DNA from 3 places in the Streptomyces sp. NPDC059499 genome. Region 2 is predicted to be linked to each of the others. Evidence: riboswitches for the same ligand, from Rfam matches in the RefSeq annotation. Region 2 holds a riboswitch; each other region holds the start of a gene.
What was found. A riboswitch is a leader RNA that binds a small molecule or an ion and turns the genes downstream of it on or off. The one in region 2 is predicted to bind cobalamin.
Positions count from the first base shown of each region.

Region 1 (4,276 bases), on a different contig from region 2:
CTCCCAGTGCGGCGTCGGGGCCGCAGGCGGCGGACAGGCCGGCGTTCTTGCCGGGCAGCCACTCCAGGTTGCCGTGCTTGCCGAGGTGGATCATCGCGTCGGCGCCGAAACCGTTGTCGTCCGCGGACGCGGCGATCCAGCGGTAGGCGGCCAGGTAGTGGTGCGAGGGCGGCAGATCGGGGTCGTGGTAGATCGCGATCGGGTTCTCGCCGAAGCCGCGCGGAGGCTGGATGAGGATCAGCAGATTGCCGCGGCGCAGGGCGGCGAGCACGATGTCGCCCTCGGGGTTGCGGGACCGGTCGAGGAACATCTCGCCGGGGGCCGGGCCCCAGTGCCGCTCGACGGCCTCGCGGAGTTCGGCGGGCAGCGTGGCGAACCAGCGGCGGTAGTCGGCGGCGGGGATCCGGACCGGGTTGCGGGCCAGCTGCTCCTCGGTGAGCCACTCCTGGTCGTGGCCGCCGGCCTCGATCAGCGCGTAGATCAGCTCGTCGCCGTCGCCGGAGACCAGACCCGGGATCTCCTCCTCGGGCCCGAAGTCGTAGCCCTCGGCCCGGAGCCTGCGCAGCAGGGCGACGGCGCTCGCGGGGGTGTCGAGGCCGACGGCGTTGCCGATGCGGGAGTGCTTGGTCGGGTACGCGGACAGGACGAGGGCGATCCGCTTCTCGGCGGCCGGGATGTGGCGGAGCCGGGCGTGCCGTACGGCGATTCCGGCGACCCGTGCCGCACGCTCGGCGTCGGCGACGTACGCGGGCAGGCCGTCCTCGTCGATCTCCTTGAAGGAGAACGGCACCGTGATCAGGCGGCCGTCGAACTCCGGCACCGCGATCTGGGTGGCGGCGTCGAGCGGGGAGACGCCCTCGTCGTTCTCCTCCCAGGCGGCGCGGGGGCTGGTGAGGCAGAGCGCCTGGAGCACCGGGACGTCGAGGCCGGTGAGGGCGCCCGCGTCCCAGGACTCGTCGTCGCCGCCCGCGGACGCGGTGGCCGGCTTGGTGCCGCCCGCGGCGAGGACGGTGGTCACGATGGCGTCGGCGGCACGGAGTTCGTCGATGAGTTCGGGCTCGGGCGTACGGAGCGAGGCGACGTACAGCGGGAGGGCGCGGGATCCCGCGTCCTCGACGGCGGTGCAGAGCGCTTCGATGAACGCCGTGTTCCCGCTCATGTGGTGGGCGCGGTAGTACAACACCGCCACGGTGGGCCCGGTGATGCCCTCACGGGCCGTCCGCTCCAGCGGGCCCCAGGCGGGGGCGGGGGCGGGCGGCTCGAAGCCGTGGCCGGTGAGCAGCACGGTGTCGGACAGGAACCGGGCCAGCTGCTCCAGGTTGGCGGGGCCGCCGTGCGCGAGATAGGCGTGCGCCTCGGCGGCGATGCCGATGGGGACGGTGGACGCGGCCATCAGCTGGGCGTCGGGGGCCTGTTCGCCGGTCAGCACGACGACGGGACGACCGGTCGCCAGCACCTGGTCGAGGCCGTCCTGCCAGGCCCGTACGCCGCCGAGGAGGCGCACGACGACGAGGTCCGTGCCGTCCAGCAGCTCCGGGAGTTCGTCGAGGGAGAGCCGGGAGGGGTTGGCGTAGCGGTAGTTGACCGGGCCCGCGGATGCGCGGGCGCTGAGCAGGTCGGTGTCGGACGTCGACAGGAGCAGGATCATGCGGCGTCAGCCCTTCCTCGGGGTGTCCACGCCCCGGGCGGTGTCGGACGGCAGGAGTTCCTGACTCGCCCGGTCGTGGACCGGGCTCACAGTGGCGGGACCGCGCCGGAATCTCACCGGGCTTCCTCCCATGTCGCCGTCTGGCGATGGCGGGCCGAACGGACCGCCGCTAGGCATAGTAGGCGCCGGGTGGCCGGGCGTGACGGGATGCCCCTGGACGGGACTTGTCCCGGTGGCACGACGGGCCGGTTCTCGCCCTGCGGCGGCCGGGACCGGGCAACGAACCCGGCACGGCCCCGGACCGGTCGCGGTTCCGGGTCCGGCCGGTGGGTGTCCTACAGGTCACAGTCACCGTAGGGCTGTGCCGCGGTCACGGTCGGTATGCTCGCCGCCATGCCCCCATCCGCCCTCCCGCCCCGGTCTCCGGGCGGTGATGCCTGCCCCGGAACGCTGCGTCTGCACCGGGCGGACGACGGTGCGCTGGCGCGGGTCCGGCTGCCCGGTGGAGTGCTGACCGTTGCTCGGGCGAACGCTCTCGGGGAGGCCGCGGTGCGGCTGGGCGACGGTGAGTTGCATCTCACCTCGCGCGGCAATGTGCAGCTGCGCGGGCTCGCCCCGGACTGCGGTGCGGAGTTGGCCGGACTGCTGGTCAGCGCCGGGCTGCTGCCCTCCGAACGCCACGAGCGGATACGCAACGTCGTCGCTTCCCCCCTCGCGGGGCTCGACGGCCTCGGGGCCGCCGAAGTCGGAGTGTGGCTGGCCGGACTTGACCGTCTGCTGTGCGGAAGCGACCGTGCGACCGCGCTCTCCGGCCGCTTCCTGTTCGCACTCGATGACGGCCGCGGTGATGTGGATGCCCTCGGCGCCGACCTCACCCTGCTGGCCCGTGACGACGGCGACGCGATGCTGCGTGTCGGGGACACCGACACCGTCCTGCGTATCCCGGCCTCCCAAGGGCCCCGCGCCGCGCTCCTGGCCGCCGAAGCCTTTCTGGACGCCGCCCCGGACACCGGTGCCTGGCGGGTCAAGGACCTGCCGTGCGGCGCCGCCGCACTGGCCGACGACGTCGTACGGCGGTTGAGGCGAACCGGTACCGCCGTGTCGGAGGACCGCCATCCCCGCCCCCACGCATCCCTCCCGCCTGCCCTCGGCGCCGTACGCGGCGGCCGCCGCGATGTCGCGCTGTCCGTCGGCGTACCGCTGGGGCGCCTGGACCCGGACCGGTGGCGGCTCCTGTCGAGCGCCGGCGAACTGCGGCTCACCCCGTGGCGCGGCGTCGTCGTCACCGGCGTCGCACCGGATCACGCGGACGAGCTGCTCGCCGCCCTCGCGGAGGCCGGTCTGATCACCGGGCCCGGCTCGCCGTGGGCCGGGGTCGGGGCGTGCATCGGACGGCCCGGCTGCGCGAAGTCGCTGGCCGACGTGCGGGCCGAAGCGGGGGCCGCCGTCGGACCCGCGGGACGGCTGCCTGTGTACTGGTCCGGGTGCGAACGCCGCTGCGGCCATCCGCACGGGGAGTGGATCGACGTGGTCGCCACCCCGGACGGACACCGGATCTCCCATGTGACGGGGGACCGGTCGGACGCCACGGCAACGGTCCGGGACAACCCTGCCGCGCTGGCCGCCGCCGTGGCAGCGGCGCGAGGCTCTCGCACCTGACCGCGCATCACCTGTTCACCTGTGTCCGGCCGCAGGCCACAAACCCGATGAAGAAAGCGACAGCACTGTGCATCAGTACGAGAAGGACGGACCGGCGATCTACCGCCAGTCCTTCGCCACCATCCGCGCGGAGGCGGATCTGGCAGGGCTGCCCGCCGACGTGAGCCAGGTCGCCGTCCGCATGATCCATGCCTGCGGCATGGTCGACCTCGTACGCGATCTCGCCTTCTCGCCGGATGCCGTGGCCGGCGCCCGCGCGGCGCTGCGGTCCGGTGCGCCCATCCTGTGCGACGTGGCCATGGTCGCCAGCGGTGTCACCCGAAAGCGGCTGCCGGCGGACAACGACGTGGTGTGCACCCTGTCCGACCCGGCCGTCCCGGAACTGGCCGCGAAGCTCGGCACCACCCGCAGCGCCGCCGCACTGGAACTGTGGCGCGACCGCATGGAAGGGGCTGTCGTCGCCGTCGGCAACGCGCCCACCGCCCTCTTCCGGCTCCTGGAGATGATCGAGGAGGGCGCCCCGCGCCCCGCCGCCGTCATCGGTGTCCCGGTCGGCTTCATCGGCGCCGCCGAGTCCAAGGACGCGCTGGCCGCCCATCCGTCCCGCCTCGAGCACCTGATCGTGCGCGGCCGTCGCGGCGGCAGCGCCATGGCCGCGGCGGCCATCAACGCGATCGCCAGCGAGGAAGAGTGAGCGTGAGCGAGCACAAGAAGACCGGACGGCTGTACGGGGTCGGGCTCGGGCCCGGCGACCCGTCCCTGATGACCCTGCGCGCCGTGCAGGTCATCGCCGAGGCCGATGTCGTGGCGTACCACTCCGCCCGGCACGGCCGGTCCATCGCCCGTTCCATCGCGGCGCAGCACATCCGCGCCGACCACATCGAAGAGGCGCTGGTCTACCCCGTCACGACGGAGACCACCGACCACCCGGGCGGCTACCGGGGCGCGCTGGACGAGTTCTACACCGAG
Region 1 is NZ_JBHYTT010000002.1:645,491-649,766, reverse strand. It holds gene cobN (cobaltochelatase subunit CobN) at 1-1,648, opposite strand, end outside; cobalamin riboswitch at 1,680-1,831, opposite strand; gene ACFW9O_RS08355 (cobalamin biosynthesis protein CobG) at 2,030-3,307, shown strand; gene ACFW9O_RS08350 (precorrin-8X methylmutase) at 3,375-4,001, shown strand; gene cobJ (precorrin-3B C(17)-methyltransferase) at 3,998-4,276, shown strand, end outside.
Region 1: linked by a shared signal. The riboswitch ahead of cobN (cobaltochelatase subunit CobN) and the one ahead of metE (5-methyltetrahydropteroyltriglutamate--homocysteine S-methyltransferase) in region 2 are both predicted to bind cobalamin.

Region 2 (4,276 bases):
GCTGGGTGGCCAGGTATCCGGTCAGCTGCTCCGCGAAGTACTGGACCATGTCGTTGCGCTCGGGCTCACCGTGCACCAGGACGTCGATGCCGGTCTTCTCCTGGAAGGCGATGACCTCACCGATCTCGGCCTTGATCCGCTCTTCGTATCCGGGTGTGTCGATCCGGCCGGCGCGCAGGTCGGCGCGGGCCGTGCGCAGTTCATCGGTCTGCGGGAACGATCCGATGGTCGTCGTCGGCAACAGCGGCAGCTTCAGGTGGGCCCGCTGGGTGGCCGCTCGCTCGGCGTAGGGCTGGGAGCGTCGGCCGTCGGCGTCGGTGATCGAGGCGGCCCTGGCCCGTACGGCGTGGTCTCGGGTGATGGCGGAGTCGGCGCGTGAGGCGAGGTCGGCCTGGTTGGCGGCGATCTCTGCGGTGATGGCCTCGGTGCCCTCGGCGAGTCCCTTGGCGAGAGTGACGATCTCCCTGGTCTTCTGCCTGGCGAATGCGAGCCAGCGGAGGATCTCAGGATCGATGTCCTTCTCGGGCGCTGTGTCGAGTGGGACATGCAGCAGCGAGCAGGAGGCAGCGACGTCGACCCGGTCGGCGAGGCCCAGAAGCGTGGCAAGCGTGGTCAGCGACTTCTCGTAGTCGTTGATCCAGATGTTGCGTCCGTTGACGACGCCGGCGACGAGCCTCTTGCCGGTGAGCCCGCCGGCGGCCGCGAGGTCTTCGAGGTTCGCTGCTGCGGCGCCGGTGAAGTCGAGGGCCAGCCCGTCGACCGGTGCCTTCGCCAGGACGGGCAGAGCATCTCCGAGCCGGTCGAAATAGGACGCGACGAGCAGCTTGGGGCGATCGGTCAGGCCACCGAGGTCGCGGTAGGCGCGGGCGGCGGCGTTGAGCTCGGCAGGGGTGCGGTCCTGGACGAGGGCGGGCTCGTCGAGCTGTACCCACTCCGCGCCGGCAGCGCGCAGATCGGCGAGAACCTCCGCATAGACCGGAAGGAGCCGGTCCAGCAGGGTGAGCGGTTCGAAGTCGGCCGCCACTCCGGGGGCGGGCTTGGCGAGCAGAAGATAGGTGACAGGGCCGACGAGCACGGGCCGGGCGGTGTGTCCGAGAGCGAGGGCTTCCTTCAGCTCGGTGACCTGCTTGGCCGAGTCAGCGGTGAAGGTGGTGTCAGGGCCGAGTTCGGGCACGAGGTAGTGGTAGTTGGTGTCGAACCACTTGGTCATCTCCAGCGGCGCCACATCCTGGGTGCCGCGTGCCATCGCGAAGTATCCGTCGAGCGCGTCGGCACCGACCGCCTCACGATGCCGCTGCGGGACAGCACCAACCATGACGCTGGTGTCCAGGACCTGGTCGTAGTACGAGAAGTCGCCGGTGGGCACTTCGTGGATACCGGCATCTGCCAAATGCTGCCAATTGGTCCGGCGCAGATCTGCTGCCGTCTTCCGGAGAGCGTCGGCGGTGATCCGGCTCTTCCAATAGCCTTCGACGGCCTTCTTCAGTTCCCGGTTCGGGCCCTGGCGGGGGTAGCCGTACACGGTGGCTCGTGATGCTGCGGCTGCGGGCTTCGCTGTCACGGAAATCTCCTTCGCGAGATGACTCCTTGAGATCCCGGAGACGGGACACGGACGCGAAGGGGTGACGAACCGGACGGAACATGTGCACGCCCAGGGCGCGATGTCTCATCCGATATGTACGCCGACCCGCCCACGAGGTCACCGGGATATCCGCACACGGGGGGCGCGTGCGGGCAACGGGCAGGTCTTCGGACTTGTGGGCACCCTGCCGAGGCAGATTCCTACTGGCCGTCGCTTCCCGGATCCGACCGGATCCAGTGCGTATGACGGCGGTCGTTCCCACTCACCGCTGCGGGGCAGTCCCGGATTTCCACCGGGTTCCCTCTTACGACGCGTCTGCCTGGCGGGCAGGGCGAACCAGCTGCACCGACCACCCTAGAGGGTCGACGCTCTCTGAGCGTTGCTGTTCGTATCCCGGGACGTGGCATGAGCCACCGAGCTCCGGCGTGCGTGGAACGTGAAGCGGGGGCGTGCGGCAGACCACCGTCATCAACTCGCACGAGGACGCCGAGCCCGAAGCCTCAGAGGCCCCGCCAAGGAGGGGGGCCTGGTCGACATCACCCTCACCGGCGCTCAGCTCGTGGACCACCTCAAGACCTTGGAGCGGGACATCAGTGGCGGCGCGCTCGCGAACAGGTCCATCGAGGAGCTTGCCCGGCGGATGTACGAGGCGATTGCGCCCGTGGTCGACCAGACCGAGCAGGGGAAGCCGAATTTGGGCATCGGCTGCCGAGCGTTGGAGCCGCCGGTCCGGAATGCTCCGGATCTTGTCCTCAGCGACGGGCCTCGTAACTGCTGAGGCAGCATCCCTCGGCGCGTGCACTGCTTCAAGCGGATGTGTCGGCCCGTCGAGTGCTCGAACCCGCGTTTCCAGGACTCGGCAGTACCTCCACGAGCAGGGCCCGTGCCGTCTGCCGCTGGTCTGCGGGCCCCCGCCCCGGCAAGTCCGCCTGGGTCAGCGGCCCTTGCGTACCCGTGCCGCCGCGCGTGCTTCCGCCGTCTTGCGGGCGTCGGCCGTTTTGCGGGACTCCTTGGGGCGGCCGGGACGAGTGCCCATGCCACGGAAGGGGGCGTTGCCGCTGCCCTTCCCTTCGATGGGCGGGCGCTTGGCCCCGGTGATGGTGGTCAGCTTCTCCTCGCCGGAGCGTACCTGGGTGACAGTCGGCCGGATCCGGGCGTCGGTCATGATCCGGTTGACGTCTCGTCGCTGGTTCGGGGTGACCAGCGTGACCACCTTCCCGGACTCCCCGGCGCGAGCCGTACGCCCGCCACGGTGCAGGTAGTCCTTCGCGTCGGCCGGCGGGTCCACGTTGACGACGAGGTCGAGGGCCTCGATGTGAATGCCTCGCGCCGCGACGTTGGTGGCCACCAACACGGTGATCTCGCCGTCCTTGAACTGCGCGAGTGTGTGCGTCCGCTGTGGCTGCGACTTTCCGCTGTGCAGGGCGGCAGCCCGAATGCCGCTGGCCCGCAGGTGCCGGGTGAACTGGTCCACGCCGGCCTTGGTGTCCAGGAACATCAGGACCCGGCCGTCCCGCGCGGCGATTTCGGTCGCGGTCGCGTGCTTGTCGGCGGGGTGGATGTTCAGCACGTGGTGTTCCATCGTGGTGACCGAGCCGGCCACACGGTCGAGCGAGGCAAGTACCGGCTCGTGCAGGTAGGTCTGCACCAACTGGTCGACATTGCGGTCGAGTGTTGCCGAGAACAGCAGCCGCTGACCGTCGGGGCGGACCTGGTCCAGGATTTCCGAGACCTGCGGCAGGAACCCCAGGTCGCACATCTGGTCCGCCTCGTCCAGCACCGTGATCCGCACCTGCTGCAGATCACAGAACCGACGCGACACGAGGTCGGCGAGCCGCCCGGGCGTCGCGACGACCACTTCGGCGCCGGCGCGCAGCAGCGCCGCCTGCCGGTTGATCGCCAGCCCTCCGACCACCGTCGCCAGCCGCACGTTCAGCGCCTGCGCGTAGGGTGCCAGCGCGTCGACCACCTGTTGCGCGAGCTCCCGGGTCGGCACCAGAACCAGTGCGAGCGGCCGCTTCGGCTCCGCTCGCATACCCGCCGTCCGCGCCAGCAGCGCAAGCCCGAAGGCAAGCGTCTTGCCGGAGCCGGTCCGCGCACGGCCGAGGACATCACGGCCGGCCAGCGCGTTGGGCAGGGTCGCCGCCTGGATCGGGAAGGGTTCCGTCACGCCGAGGCCGGTCATCGTCGCCGTCAGCTCCGACGGCAGCCCGAGTGCGTCGAAGGACTCGACCGGCGGCAGGCCAGGGGCAGCCGTCTGCGGCGTTGTGGGTTCGCCCTTCGGGGCCGGAGTCTTCGCGTTCATGGGGGGAGCCTTCCTCGGTCTGGCGCCGGGAACGCGTTGGGGCCCGTACCCCTCGGTACGGGCCCCAACGGTTTCGAAGCGTGCCCACAGTTTACCAGCGAGCGCCCCGGCACATTCCGGTCCCGTCGGCAGGGCCGCCCGCCGTCGTCACCGACCCTGGCCAGGGACAGTGCTCGCACCTGACCCGACTGCGAGGTAGAAGAACGAGCGGACCGGTCAGGCTTGCCGTCGCAGAAACGCGGCGCCGGTCGGCTCGAAGCCTTGCGGAGTGGTGCGTCGGAGGTTGCACCCTCGTAGTCAAGGCTTCGAGTGGGTGGCCGCTCCGGTAACGGCCACACAGCGGATATCCGCGGCACGGGCAGCCTGGAGGCCCGGAGGGGAATCCCCGC
Region 2 is NZ_JBHYTT010000022.1:90,542-94,817, reverse strand. It holds gene metE (5-methyltetrahydropteroyltriglutamate--homocysteine S-methyltransferase) at 1-1,561, opposite strand, end outside; cobalamin riboswitch at 1,741-1,902, opposite strand; gene ACFW9O_RS34005 (hypothetical protein) at 2,142-2,360, shown strand; gene ACFW9O_RS34000 (DEAD/DEAH box helicase) at 2,517-3,887, opposite strand.

Region 3 (4,276 bases), on a different contig from region 2:
ACACACCGGCGATCGAGGCGATCGTCGCCGTCGGCGCGATGGCGAGCAGCAGCGAGTTGCGCATCCCGGTCCTCGCGACCCGGGCACGCAGCGCGTCCCAGCGCTCCGGCCAGTTCAGCTCGGTGTCGTAGTGGTCGGGGTGCAGCACACCGCGGGCGGCGCGCGTCTCGGACCAGGCAGGCAGCGGGCCCGAACGCTCCGCGAGGTCGCACGACGCCTCGTACGCGGCCAGCATGATCCGCTCGGAGATCCGCGTCGAGAGCGCGCGGGCCTCGGGCGAGTCGAAGGGCAGCCGCAACTGGAAGAAGACGTCCTGCAGGCCCATCGCACCCAGGCCCACCGGACGCCAGCGGGCGTTGGAGCGGCCTGCCTGCTCGGTCGGGTAGAAGTTGATGTCCACCACGCGGTCGAGGAAGGTCACGGCGGTACGGACCGTGGCGTCCAGCCGCTCCCAGTCCATCTCCCCGCCGACGACGAACGCGCCGAGGTTGACCGAACCCAGGTTGCAGACGGCCGTCTCGCCGTCGTCGGTGACCTCGAGGATCTCCGTGCACAGGTTCGACGAGTGCACGACCCTGCCCGGTTCGGCGGTCTGGTTCGCGGTGCGGTTGGAGGCGTCCTTGAACGTCATCCAGCCCTGACCGGTCTGGGCGAGCGTCCGCATCATCCGGCCGTACAGCTCACGGGCGGGCATCGTCCTGCGGGCCAGGCCCTTGGCCTCCGCCGCACGGTAGGCGGCATCGAACTCGTCGCCCCACAGGTCGACCAGCTCGGGGGTGTCGGCCGGGGAGAACAGCGACCACTCGGTGTCCGCGTCGACGCGGCGCATGAACTCGTCGGGGATCCAGTGCGCCAGATTCAGGTTGTGCGTGCGGCGCTGGTCCTCACCCGTGTTGTCGCGCAGCTCAAGGAACTCCTCGATGTCCGCGTGCCAGGTCTCCAGGTAGACGGCGGCGGCGCCCTTGCGGCGGCCCCCCTGGTTGACCGCGGCGACCGAGGCGTCGAGCGTCTTCAGGAACGGCACGATGCCGTTGGAGTGCCCGTTGGTGCCACGGATCAGCGAACCCCGGGCGCGGATACGGGAGTACGAGAGGCCGATTCCCCCGGCGTGCTTGGACAGCCGCGCCACCTGGTGGTAGCGGTCGTAGATCGAGTCGAGCTCGTCCAGCGGGGAGTCCAGCAGATAGCAGGAGGACATCTGCGGGTGCCGGGTACCGGAGTTGAACAGGGTGGGCGAGGAGGGCAGGTAGTCGAGCCGGCTCATCAGCCCGTACAGCGAGGCGACTTCGTCCAGGGCACGCTCGGAGGTGTCCTCGGCGAGGCCGGCGGCCACCCGGAGCATGAAGTGCTGCGGGGTCTCGATGACCTGGCGGGTGAGCGGATGGCGCAGCAGGTAGCGGCTGAACAGCGTCCGCAGCCCGAAGTAGCCGAAACGGTCGTCGGCGCCGTCGGCGAGAGCCTGCCCGACCAGCGCGTCGAGGGCGTCCGCGTGCAGCGTGACGAACTCCGCCGTACGGTCCGCGATCAGGCCCTCACGGTGGCCGACGGCGACCGAGGCGGAGAAGGAGACGGCGCCCTGGCCGGCGGCCTCGTCCGCGATGGTGCGGGTGAGGAGCCGTGCGGCGAGCCGGGAGTAGGCGGGGTCCTCGGAAATCAGGCCCGCGGCGGCCTCGGTGGCCAGCGAGCGCAGCTCGGCCTCGTCCGACCGGGCGTTGCGGCCGCGCAGCGCGGCGGCGGCGACCCGTCCGGGGTCGGTGTCGGGCAGATCGACGGTGAGGTCGGTCAGGGTCCGCAGCAGTGCGGTCCCGGGCCCGTCGGGCATGGCATGCGCGGACTCGGCTGAATCGACCGCTGAAACCGGATCGGCTGGCGCGATGGTCACTGGGACTACCCCTCGCTCGGCTCGGGGCCGGCGGGAGCGGGGGCAGCCGGGCAGGGCGGTACCCGGGAAAGGGGCAGCACTGCGCACGGCGTCCACCGGCCCTCCGCGAGGCCCGGACGTCAGGCGTCCGGTTCGGTCGAGCCGGACGCGCTGTCAGCAGGTCTTCGGACTTCCGGGTGCGCAGAAGCGCACCAATCACACCGTTGCGGGACAGTTCCGGATTCGCACCGGATTCCCCTGCGGAGACAGCGAGCATGAGCATACATGTGGGGGGCGTCGGACATGGCAGCCCCCACATGTTGTGTCGCGCTCGGTCAGAGCTCCAGGCGGAATGTCATCAGCGAGATGTGCTCGACGGGCTTCCAGTCCCGTTCCGGGGTCCGTACGAAGCCGAGGCGCCGGTAGATCCGATGGGCGCCCAGCATGGCCTGCTGCGTCGACAGCACGAGACCGGAGACGCCCTCCGTGGCCCGTGCCCGGTCGATACAGGCGCGTACGAGCGCCTCGCCCGCCCCGCGTCCACGGGCTTCGCGGGAGACGGCCAGCATCCGGAACTCGGCCTCGTCCACCCCGGCGATGTCCGCCCACGCGCTGCCGGGCGCCGCGTAGGTCACACCGCCGAGCAGCGTGCCCTCACCGTCCACCGCGACAAGTACCTCCGCCTCGGCGGCCCGGCGGCCGACCGCGCGCAGTTCCGCCAGATAGGGGTCGTCGGCGCCGAAGTCCAGCAACTCGTCGGCGAGGTACGCCTCGGCGGTGATGCCGGCCAGTGCCTCGTGTTCCTGGAGGCCGACGGGCCTGATAACGATGTCCATGGGCGGGAGTCTGCCGCAGGCGGAGGCGAGGGTCGAACTCCTTTGCACCGGCCCGGAACGCAGTGGGCCGCCGCGCCCCTTGGGGACGCGGCGGCCCGCTCCGGAACCTGCTCCCGAAAGGCGGGGTCAGTGACTGCCGTCCGCGGCCTCCACGGTGGGAGCGCCGCCCTGGGCACCCACGGTGGGAGCGCCGCCCGGGGCACCCACCGTGGCCGGCGGGAGCACCTTCTGGACGCCCGGGTCGCCCGCGTCCGCCGTGTAGTCGGACGGGGAGGTCTCGTCGATCCCGGCCGGTGCCTTCAGCGCGTTCAGGACGAAGGTCAGGACGACCACCACGACGACGTTCAGTACGAACGCGGTCAGACCGATGTAGCCGATCTCGCCGATGCCGGGAATCTCCTTCGAGGACCCGCCGAAGTGCTTCTGGGTCGGGCTGGCGACGCCGTACGCGGCGACCGTGCCGTAGATCATGCCGACCGCCCAGCCCGCGATCAGGGCCCAGCGGTGGAACCACCGGGTGAACAGGCCGCCCACCAGGGCCGGCATCGTCTGGAGGATCCAGATCCCGCCGAGCAGCTGGAAGTTGATCGCGACCGTCTTGTCCATGGTGAGGACGAAGGCGAGCGCACCGACCTTCACCAGGAGCGAGACCAGCTTGGAGACCTTGGTCTCCTGGGCCGGGGTCGCATCGGGTTTGATGAAGTCCTTGTAGATGTTGCGGGTGAAGAGGTTCGCCGCGGCGATCGACATGATCGCCGCGGGCACCAGCGCACCGATGCCGATCGCGGCGAAGGCCACACCGGCGAACCAGTCGGGGAACATGTTCTCGAACAGCTGCGGAATGGCCAGCTGGCCGTTGTCCACCTTCACTCCGGCGGCGATCGCCATGAAACCGAGCAGGGCCAGCAGGCCGAGCATCAGCGAATACAGCGGCAGGATCGTGGTGTTGCGCCGGATCACGTCACGGCTGCGGCTGGAGAGCGTCGCCGTGATGGAGTGCGGGTACATGAAGAGCGCCAGCGCCGAGCCCAGGGCCAGCGTGGCATAACCCCATTGACCCATCTCGCCGGGCACGAGAGCACCGCGTGGCTTGCCCGTTGCCTCGTTCGTCTGCGAGAAGGCTTCGCCCGCCTTGGCGAAGATGTCGTCGAATCCGCCGAGTTTGATGGGGATGTAGATGATGGCGACCGCGATGACCAGATAGATCAGGCCGTCCTTGACGAACGCGATCAGTGCGGGCGCGCGCAGTCCCGAGGAGTAGGTGTACGCGGCGAGTACGGCGAACGCGATCAGCAGCGGCAGGTCCTTGATGAACCAGTGCGTGGTCTCGCCGCCGCCGACGCCCATGACGTCCAGCACGGCCTGGATGCCGACGAGCTGGAGGGCGATGTACGGCATCGTGGCGAGGATGCCGGTGACGGCGACCGCCAGCGACAGCCCCTTCGAGCCGAAGCGTCCGCGGACGAAGTCCGAGGTGGTCACGTAGCCGTGCTTGTGCGAGACGGACCAGAGCCGCGGCAGGAACGTGAAGATCAGTGGGTAGACGAGGATGGTGTACGGGACGGCGAAGAAGCCGGCC
Region 3 is NZ_JBHYTT010000011.1:187,618-191,893, forward strand. It holds gene ACFW9O_RS24720 (ribonucleoside-diphosphate reductase subunit alpha) at 1-1,882, opposite strand, end outside; cobalamin riboswitch at 2,020-2,151, opposite strand; gene ACFW9O_RS24725 (GNAT family N-acetyltransferase) at 2,197-2,697, opposite strand; gene mctP (monocarboxylate uptake permease MctP) at 2,824-4,276, opposite strand, start outside.
Region 3: linked by a shared signal. The riboswitch ahead of ACFW9O_RS24720 (ribonucleoside-diphosphate reductase subunit alpha) and the one ahead of metE (5-methyltetrahydropteroyltriglutamate--homocysteine S-methyltransferase) in region 2 are both predicted to bind cobalamin.